3 regions of the Aquisalimonas sp. 2447 genome follow, and region 2 is predicted to be linked to each of the others. Evidence: predicted binding sites of a transcription regulator. Region 2 holds the regulator's gene; each other region holds the start of a gene.

Region 1 (3,271 bases), 160 kb from region 2:
CCCAGATCGAGACTGTTGCCGGTGAAGTCGAACTGTCCCTGGGTGAACTGCTGGGCCACGTTTTGCAGCCGCACACCCTGGCCAATGGCGTTGGAGGCCACGCCGAGCTGGGAGCTGGCAAACACGTCGGCGAATTCAGCGCGGGAGCCCTTGAAACCCACCGTGGCGCTGTTGGAGATGTTGTCGCTGGTCACATCCAGGTCGGATGAGGCGGCATTGAGTCCCGAGAGCGAAATGTTGAAAGACATGACTGCACCCCTTTTTATTGAATGTGACGAACCGAATCGAGATCGAACTCACCGGCGCCTTCCAGACTCAGCTTCGGACTGCGCCCGTCGCCTTCGAGGCTGACGCTGTTCACCGGTGCGGAAGCCAGGGTGTCAACGGCCGTGCTGGACTCACCGCTCCCGATCTCCGCACGCACCCGGTAATTCCCCGGAGGCAGCTGCTGGCCGCTGTCATCCAGGCCGTCCCAGTGGAAAGGCACTTCGCCCTCGTTCTGCCGCCCCAGCGCCATCTCGTGGACGGTCTGCCCAGCGCTGTCCTGAATGGTGATGTTCAGGCTTTCCGTGTTCCGCGGCACCTGCGCAAGACCGCTGAGCCCCTCCTCACCCAGGGGCATGGTGTCGCTGTTCACCAGCACGTTGCGCCCCACCAGGGACGCGGCGCGCAAGGCCTGATCCTTGTTCATGTCGTCAGCGAACCGCTCGAAGGATCCCTGCAGCTCGGAGACACCATTGGCAGTGGAGAAATGCGCCATCTGCCCCATCATCTCGCCGCTCTCCATGGGCTCGAAGGGGTCCTGGTTCTGGAATTGCGCGATCATCAGCTGGAGGAAATCCTCCGAGCCGAGTTCGTCCACCGTCTGCCCCCGGGCATCGTCCGGCTGCTCGATCTTCGAGCTGTCGTTGCCGCCCATCAGCGCATCAAGTCCCATCATGGCGTTCGCCCTCAGTTCTGGCCGAGCTGCAGGGTCTGCAGCGCAAGTTCCTTCGAGGTATTCATGACCTCGACGTTGTTCTGGTACGAGCGGGAAGCGGAGATCATGTTCACCATCTCCTCCACCGTGTTGACGTTGGAGCGGTACACGTAGCCGTTCTCGTCCGCTTCCGGATGCCCCGGCATGTGCAGCGGCTTGTTCGGCGCGTCGCTCTCCACCACATCCCGCATGGCAACGCCGGTTGCAGCACGCTCGGAGGGATTGCCCCCCTGCACCGCCTGCATGGCGGCGGCAAAGACAGGCTGCTTGGCGCGGTACGCTTCGTCCGGGTTGCCGGCAACGGTTTCCGCGTTGGCCATGTTGCTGGCGGTCATGTTCAGGCGCAGGGACTGCGCGTTCATGGCCGAGCCGGCAACGTCGAATACCTTGAATACGGACATGGCTTATTCCCCTCGGATGGCGCCCACCAGGGACGAGATGCGGCCGCCCAGGAAATCCAGCGAGGCCCGATACTGCACCGTGTTTTCCGCGAACTTGGCCTGCTCCACCTGTGTTTCCACGGTATTGCCATCCAGGGAGGGGCTGTGAGGCACGCGGTAGAGCGCATCCGCACTGCCCGGCCCCTGGGCTTGACCGGGCAGATGGTTGGCATGGGTGGAGGCCATCTGCAGCCCGCCGCCCTGGCCGCCCTGGCTGTTCCGGGCCTGCTCCAGGGCGCTGGCGAAATCCATGTCCCTGGCCTTGTAGTTCGGCGTATCGGCGTTGGCCAGGTTCTCCGAGAGCATCTGGTGACGCTCACCCCGGAGTTTGAGCGCGGCCGGATGGACCCCCACTGCATTGTCAAAGGAAAGGCTCATCGGTCTGCCTCCTGCTGTTGTTGCCTGACAACCTAGCAAGGGGCGTGCCATGGGTTCGGAAGCGCCTTCCGCGACGGGGATGGACTGGGTGTGAGCGAATTGCCGGGGGCGGCTGACGCGTTGGATTCAAGGTTCACCGCCGCCTGCCGATCACGATCGTGACGGAATTCCGGCACCGGCAGAGCGGCAAAGGTGCGGCAACGGGTTGCCGCCCGGGCAGTGGTTTGCCGCTACTGGCGCGTTGCCCGGATCATCGCTCGCGTAGCCTGTAGATGACACCACCGTGGCTGCGGATCATCTGCAAATCACCGGTATGGCGCGCCAGCGACTCGGAGGCACCGACGATGAGATAGCCACCCGGCCGCATCTGCTGGATCATGCGGTTGAGAATGTTCTCGCGGGATGTGGCAGAGAAGTAGATCAGCACGTTGCGACAGAAGATGATGTCGAAACGCCCGAGGCTGGCATAGCTGTCCAGCAGGTTATGGACCATGAACTGGCCACGGCGACGGATCTCCGGCCGGACGACCCAGCTCTCGCCACTGGGCTGGAAGTAACGGTCGCGTCGTTCGGGGCTGAGCCCACGGTTGATCGTGGACGCGGGGTATTTCGCTTCCTTCGCCTGGGCGATCATGGCCGGGGAGATGTCGGTGCCGACGATCTCGGCCTCGATACGCGCCCCGCGCGCCCGGTACTCCTCCAGGGCGATGCTCAAGGAATAGACTTCCTGCCCCGAGGAGCACGCCGCCGACCAGATGCGCAACTGCTGCTGCCCCCGTTTGACGAACTCCGGCAGCAGGGTGTCCTGGAGAATAGTGAAGGGGTAGGTGTCCCGGAACCACTGGGTTTCATTGGTGGTCATGGCCTCGATGACCATGCCGCGAAGGCGCTGGCCACCCGGCTGTTGCACCCGGTAGACCAGCTCGCCCAGATCCTTGATGCCCTCGCGCTCCATCAGGTGCCCCAGCCGGCTGGACACCAGGTACTGCTTGTTGTCGCCCAGAACGATCCCGCAGGACTGCTCCAGGAAGGCACGGAACGCCTGGTAATGCTCCGGCACGATTTCTCGGGAGGCCACCAAACGTTGTCCCTCTCTAGCGGGTCGCAAAGCACGGCCGGGCGACGCCGGCATGACACAGGCTGCGCCGATTGTAGCCCGACCCATGCCTGCAGGACCAAGCACCATCAGGCACTGACCTGCTCCATGCGCACCTGAACCCGCTCCGCCAGCTCGTTGGCGGCAAACTTCGCCAGAAATTCGTCGGCACCCACCTGCTTGACCATGTCGGTGTTGAACGTACCACTCAGTGAGGAGTGCAACAGGATGTAAGCGCCCTTGAGAGCATCATCACGACGAATTTCCGTCGCCAGCGTATAACCATCCTTGCGCGGCATTTCCAGATCGGAAATGACCATCAGCAGATGGTTCCAGGGAGACTCATCGGGTCGTGAGGCCCAGTCCCGCAGCGTTTCC
Region 2 (3,271 bases):
CCATCGAAGGCGTCGAAGTCGATGGCATCGCCGGTGCGGATGAATGCCGCTGCCGCCGCTTCGTTGCCGTCCATGCGCGCATGGGGCAGGGCAACACCGTGCCCGAGACCGGTGCTGCCGAGTTTCTCGCGGTTGATGAGCTTGTCGAAAATGGTCTGAGCGGACAGCGCGGGGTCGGAGGCGGCAACGAGGTCACTGAGGACTTCAAGCCCGCGCTTCTTGCTGGTGACGTCGACGTCACAGGCGACACGGTCCGGAGTGATCAGGTCGGCAATCTTGATCATGCTGTTCCACGCAGGGTCATGGCTGCGGCGTCCGTTATCGCCGGTGGCCGGAAAGGCCACCGGCGCAGGGTGTCAGTCCTCGTCGCCTTCACCCGCCGCCTTGGCCTGAGCCCCTTCGTTGCGGCGGTGATCGGTGACCTTTTCCTTGTGCTTCTTCACCTGGCGGTCGAGCTTCTCCACCAGACCGTCAATGGCAGCGTACATGTCCTGGGCGCTGGCGTCAGCGTACAGCTTGGCGCCACTGAGCTTCATGGTGGCCTCGGCCTTCTGGACGAGCTTCTCCACGGTCAGGATGACGTGGACATCCACGACATTGTCGAAATGGCGTTCCAGTTTGTCCATCTTCGCTTGCACGTAATCCCGCAGGGCGTCGGTGAGATCGATGTGGTGCCCGGTGACGTCTATCTGCATAAGGCCTCCTTGATGGCGCCCGCTCGGGCCGGGATATCGTGCATCCCGGAGCTCAGGCGATGCGTTTCCTGTCGTTGGACGAGGCAATGGACATGGATTCACGATACTTGGCTACGGTCCGTCGCGCCACATCGATTCCCTCGTTTTTGAGAATCTCCGCAAGTTTGCTGTCGCTGAGCGGCTTGCGCGGATCCTCGTCGCCGATCAGGCGGCGAATGCGCGCACGGATGGCGGTCGCCGAGCACTCGTCACCGTCGACGGTGTGCACATGGCTGGAGAAGAAATACTTGAACTCGAAGGTGCCCCGCGGGGTGTACATGTACTTCTGGGTGGTGATGCGCGAGATGGTGGATTCGTGCATTTCCACCTCTTCGGCCACCTCCCGCAGCACCAGAGGTTTCATGGACTCTTCGCCGTGCTCCAGGAACTCCTGCTGGTGGTTGACGATGCAGGTGGCGACCTTGAGCAGGGTCTCGTTGCGGCTCTGTAGACTCTTGATGAACCAGCGGGCCTCCTGCAGGTGCTGGCGCATGGTGGAGTTGTCGCTGCCCTGGTCGCCGCGCTTCACCAGCCCGGCGTAGTAGCTGTTCACCCGGATCTTGGGGGCGGCTTCGGGGTTGAGCTCGACCCGCCAGGCACCACGCTCCTTGCGCACATAGACGTCGGGGATGACGTACTCAGCCGGTGCGCTACTGATCTGCGAGCCGGGGCGCGGGTCAAGCGAGCGAACCAGGGCCAGCACCTCGCCCAGCTCGCCCTCGCTGATCTTCAGTTTGCGGGTCAGCTGGCTGACCTGACGGCTGCCGAGCAGATCCAGGTGGCGGTCCACGAGCAGCCGTGCTTCGTTCAGCCAGGGCGTGTCGTCGGGAAACTGGTCCAGCTGGACCAGTAGCGCCTCGCGGGGGTCCAAAGAGGCCACGCCGACCGGGTCGAAGCGCTGGATCAGGTGGCGCACCGCCTCGACTTCATCGGCCTCCACCGGCTCGTCCGAAGACACCGAGGCGCAGATGTCCTCGATGCTGACGCCGAGATAACCGTCGTCGCGGACGCCGTCGATGATGGCCTCGGCAATGGCCATGTCGCGATCACTGAAATGGGAGAGCTGGGCCTGCCACAACAGGTGCTCGTGGAGGCCACCACCGTCACCGGCGGTACGGTTTTCCCAGGTTTCCCGCTGTTCATCGTCGCTGCCGGCGGCACTGTACGAGGTGCTGCCGTCGTAGATGTCGTTCCAGTCGGAGTCCAGCGGCAGGTCTTCGGGGATATCGCTCTGCTGGTTTTCCGTGCTCAGCTCCGGTTCGCCGCTGTCGGTGGTTATCTCCGCGCCGGTAGCCTCGCTTGCGGCAGCCTCTGTGGACTCCGCATGCTCCCGGTTCTCGGCAGCCTCCGTGCGCTCGCCGCCGTCTTCGGCGTTGTTCTGGCTGTCTTCGCCGTCCGCGTTGCCGCTGCTGTCGAGTTCGGCATCGTCGGACTCGTCGAGATCGTCGGCGGGTTCCAGCATCAGGTTGGAGTCCAGCGCCTGCTGGATTTCCGTGCGTAGCTCAAGCGTGGAGAGCTGCAGCAGCTTGATGGCCTGCTGCAGTTGGGGGGTCATGGTGAGCTGCTGTCCGAGCTTGAGTTGTAGCGACTGTTTCATCGACAACGCGGGTCTCCCGCCGCCGTCGTGGGCAGCTGCTCGGACCGGATTCGGTGAATGCTGGTGTTATCCATGTCTCCCATCGTAACCGACTCAGGCCCGCGTTAGAACATTGGCGCGATACTTGCGTGACGGCATGTTGTCTCAGCGGGACCCGGGTCGCGTCTACAGCCGGAACTCCTCCCCCAGGTACACTTCGCGCACCTTGCGGTTGGCAAGGACCTCTTCGGAACTGCCCCTGGCAATGACTTCTCCCTGCGCGAGGATATAGGCGCGCTGACAGATGCCCAGGGTTTCACGCACGTTGTGATCGGTAATCAGGACGCCGATGTCCCGCTCCGCCAGGTGGCGGATGATGGCCTGGATATCCAGCACCGAGATGGGGTCGACACCGGCGAAGGGTTCATCCAGCAGGATGAAGCGCGGGTTGGCTGCAAGGGCGCGGGCGATTTCCACCCGGCGGCGCTCACCCCCGGAGAGACTGATGCCGGTCTGGTCGTGCAGGTGGGCAACACTGAACTCCTCGAGCAGTTCCTGGGCGCGCTCGCGACGCTGCTTGCGGTCCAGTTCCGGGCGCGTCTCCAGGATCGCCAACAGGTTGTCCATCACCGTGAGCTTGCGGAAAATGGATGCTTCCTGGGGTAGATACCCCACGCCGCGTCTGGCGCGCACATGCATGGGCAGGTCGGTGATGTCGTTGTCGTCGAGCAGGATGCGGCCACCGTCGGCCTGGACCAACCCCACCACCATGTAGAAGCAGGTGGTCTTGCCGGCGCCGTTGGGTCCGAGCAACCCGACGACCTCGCCGCTGGCCACGTCGATGGTCGCGCCGTGGACCACCGTCTTGCGCCGGTAGACCTTGGTCAGCTCCTCCGCCCGCAGCAGGCTCACTGGTCGTCTCCTTCCTCGTCCTCGTCGTCCGGGAAAAGGGTGATCTGCA
Region 3 (3,271 bases), 750 kb from region 2:
CCGACGCACAAGAATGTCAGCGCTTCGTGATTGGTCGGGATCAGCGCTTCCTGCCGAAGCCCTGATCCTGGAAGTGAGTCGAGTGTGGATATTGCCTCGTAACCCGCTTGAGTACCAAACCTGCGGCGGTTATTCCGCTCTCGCGGCGTGGCCATGATCGGGTCCACGGTAGCGTTGGCGGCTTCGGCGCACTGGTGCGCCTGGAGGGCCGGATCGACAGAGGGAAGGATGGCGCGCCCGGCAGGATTGTTTCGGCGCCTCAAGGCGCCTCACCCGTCGGGTCCGCGTCGCTGCGCTCCGCGGCACTGGCCGCCTGCCGGCGGCCGGTCGAACCTGACTTGTTTATTGTCGCAGGTTCGAATCCCGGCAACTGCAACGGTGTTGCCGCCAGTTAAGCCCGTGGAGTCTGCATCAAGGAAAGCATGGCGCGCCCGGCAGGATTCGAACCTGCGACCTTCGGCTTCGGAGGCCGACGCTCTATCCAACTGAGCTACGGGCGCTTGATGACAAGTTCCACAGGATAGCGATTCCGGGGCGTGTCGTCCATGGTGGCCACGGATCCAACTTTTTCGCCCCGGGGGATTCGGATATACTTCGAGGCCTGGGCTTTGGCCCGCCCGCACAGAACATCGACCGTATCGTTGGGGGATCAGCGTGAGCAGCGAGCAAGACGACAAGGCGTTCATGAGGAGTTTCGGCGGGGTGATGGTGCTCCTGACGGTAGCCGCCTTCATCATTGCCGGTCTGGCCGTGTTTGCGGCGACCTTCGAGACGTCGCGCGACATGGCTCGGGCAGAGCACGAACGTGAGCGGATCTCACAGCGGCTGCAGCCCCATGGTGTGGTTCGCGAGAACGGTGACGCTGACCCGATGGCGATGGCGGAAGAAGAGGCTGACGATGCGGACGATGACGCCGAAGAGGTGGCCATGTCCGGTTCCGAAGTCAACGAGTCTGCCTGTATGGCCTGTCACGCCAGCGGCGTGATGGACTCACCGGTGACCGGTGACAACGACGCCTGGGCGAGCCTGTACGAAGACAAGGGCCTGGAAGAACTCGTCTATAACGCCATTAACGGCATCCGCGGCATGCCCGCGCGCGGCGGGGATTCCAGCCTGAGCGACGAGGAGGTGCGTCGGGCGGTGGTCTACATCCTCGAGGAAAGCGACGTCGAGCTGGACGACGACGAGCTCGCTGACGTCGAAGAAGAGTTCTGACCGAATCCCGAATTCCTTCGCGCACGCAAAGGAACCGCCTTCGGGCGGTTTTTTTGTGCGCGAATGCTGCGAGTACTCTCAGTGGCTTTCGTTGCACCGTCGTGGTGCGCTCACTGTTTCGCGTGCACTGCATGTGTGCGCGCTCGCGTCCCGCCGGGCCGGGGAGTGCATTGTAACAGACTGATTCTCCGGTACGTTCATCCCTGGCATAGCTTCTGCACCATCACTGGGCAGGTTCGCGCTGCTCGGGCTCTCCCGGTGGCCTCACACACCTGATTCTCGCGATTCGGCAACAGGAGTTCAGATCATGCGTCAATCAACGCTCGCCCTACTGCTGCTGGCGTTGCCAGCCGCTGCGTTCGCTCATCCCGGCCACGGACACGGCGGCTTCGGCGCCGGATTCTTGCACCCGCTCCTGGGGCTGGATCACCTCCTTGCCATGACCGGGATCGGGTTTTGGGCGGCAAGGCACGGCAGTCTGGGGCAGGCCGCGATTATTGCAGGCTCCTTTCTCGTTGCTGTGCTGGCCGGTTTCGGTATCGGCCTGGTGCAGGGCGGAGTCTCTGCAGTGGAGTTCGGTATCCTTGCCTCTCTGGCGATTACCGGTGTGCTGGTGTTCGGTGCCCGTCGCCTGTCGTTGGTGGCGTCGGCGGGGCTGGCGGGGTTGTTTGCGGTGTTCCACGGGCACGCCCACGGTGCGGAAATGGCCGCCAGCCTGTCCGCGGTTGCCTTCATGAGCGGGTTCGCCCTGACCACCGTGCTGCTCCTTGTCGCCGGCGCCACCCTTGCGATCGCCGTCAACCGCCGCGGTCTGCTGCGGCCGGCGGACCGGCTTGCAGGCGGTGTGCTGGTGGCGTCCGCTGCCTACCTGCTAGTGGTGGCGTGACCGGTGGTCGCCGTTCCGGCGCAGACGGTGGCAGCGGCTGAATCCGACACGGATGCAGGCTGGCTCGGCCATCTGCAACTGGGGTACCAGTTCAGGGCCGATCGCACCGTGCTGGCGCGGCGCAGGCACCAGGGTCCGTTGCTGGTGCAGCGCAGTTTTCACCCGGAGGGCGAGGTCTGCCATAGCTACATCATCCACCCGCCGGGAGGCGTGGTGGGCGGTGACCGCCTGCGCTTGGACGTCACCGTGGACGAGGGCGCCAGCGCGCTCCTGACCACCCCGGCTGCCGCCAAGTTCTATCGCAGCGCGGGGCCTTCGGCCTACCAGTCGCAGGCGTTCGATGTGGCACCTGGCGCAGGCCTGGAGTTCTTGCCCATGGAGACCATTCTCCACGGGCAGTCCAGGACGGCGCTGTACAACCGCTTCCACCTGGGTGCCGATGCCCGTCTCTGCACCTGGGACATCCTCTGCCTGGGCCGCCCGGGCAGTGGCGATCACTTCGAGCAGGGGGACTGCCTGCAGGATCTGTTGATCGAGCGCGAGGGCACCTGCGTGCTTCACGAACGGCTCAACCTTGTTCACGGCGATCCGCTCCTGACACGACCCTGGGGTCTCGGCGGGCACCCGGCCCTCGGTGCCCTGGTGGCGACCCCGGCGCCGAAAGGGCTCGAGGCCTCGTTGCGCGAGGCGGTCACCGTGCCGCCGGGTCTGTCTCTCGGCGTCACGCGCATCGGCGACGTCGTGCTGCTGCGCTGCCTCGGACCCGGTGCCGAGGTGATCCGCCGGGTCCTGGAACAGGCCTGGGCGTGCCTGCGCGAACCAGTCATGGGCCGACCACCCGTGCCCCCCCGCATCTGGAAGACCTGAATCACTCCGGAGGAGTCGTATGGAACTCACGCCACGAGAGAAAGACAAGCTGCTGCTGTTCACCGCCGCCCTGCTCGCCGAGCGGCGCCAGGCCAAGGGCCTAAAGCTGAATTACCCCGAGGCCAAGGCCATGATCTCCGCGGCCATCATGGAGGGCGCACGGGAAGGCAAGAGCGTTGCCGACCTGATGAGCCTGGGCGGCGAGGTGCTGACCCGCGAGGACGTCATGGACGGAGTACCGGAGATGATTCCGGACGTCCAGGTGGAAGTCACCTTCCCGGACGGCGTGAAGCTCGTCACCGT

What was found. Region 2 encodes sigma-54, which starts transcription at its own class of promoters, with help from an activator protein. Its sites were predicted from a motif close to TGGCANGNTNCNTGCTT; they were not measured.
Region 1: the regulator sigma-54 is predicted to act here: its motif matches at 1,831-1,847, upstream of flgB (flagellar basal body rod protein FlgB).
Region 3: the regulator sigma-54 is predicted to act here: its motif matches at 1,420-1,436, upstream of KU884_RS18225 (HupE/UreJ family protein).

What each region holds. Positions count from the first base shown of each region.
Region 1 is NZ_CP050695.1:2,927,282-2,930,552, forward strand. It holds gene flgE (flagellar hook protein FlgE) at 1-248, opposite strand, end outside; gene KU884_RS13860 (flagellar hook assembly protein FlgD) at 263-940, opposite strand; gene flgC (flagellar basal body rod protein FlgC) at 952-1,380, opposite strand; gene flgB (flagellar basal body rod protein FlgB) at 1,384-1,797, opposite strand; gene KU884_RS13875 (protein-glutamate O-methyltransferase CheR) at 2,048-2,875, opposite strand; gene KU884_RS13880 (chemotaxis protein) at 2,983-3,271, opposite strand, start outside.
Region 2 is NZ_CP050695.1:3,091,175-3,094,445, reverse strand. It holds gene ptsN (PTS IIA-like nitrogen regulatory protein PtsN) at 1-284, opposite strand, end outside; gene hpf (ribosome hibernation-promoting factor, HPF/YfiA family) at 357-695, opposite strand; gene KU884_RS14635 (RNA polymerase factor sigma-54) at 748-2,331, opposite strand; gene lptB (LPS export ABC transporter ATP-binding protein) at 2,497-3,222, opposite strand; gene lptA (lipopolysaccharide transport periplasmic protein LptA) at 3,219-3,271, opposite strand, start outside.
Region 3 is NZ_CP050695.1:3,838,411-3,841,681, reverse strand. It holds tRNA gene KU884_RS18235 (tRNA-Arg) at 424-500, opposite strand; gene KU884_RS18230 (cytochrome c5 family protein) at 655-1,215, shown strand; gene KU884_RS18225 (HupE/UreJ family protein) at 1,523-2,101, shown strand; gene KU884_RS18220 (urease accessory protein UreD) at 2,105-2,968, shown strand; gene KU884_RS18215 (urease subunit gamma) at 2,988-3,271, shown strand, end outside.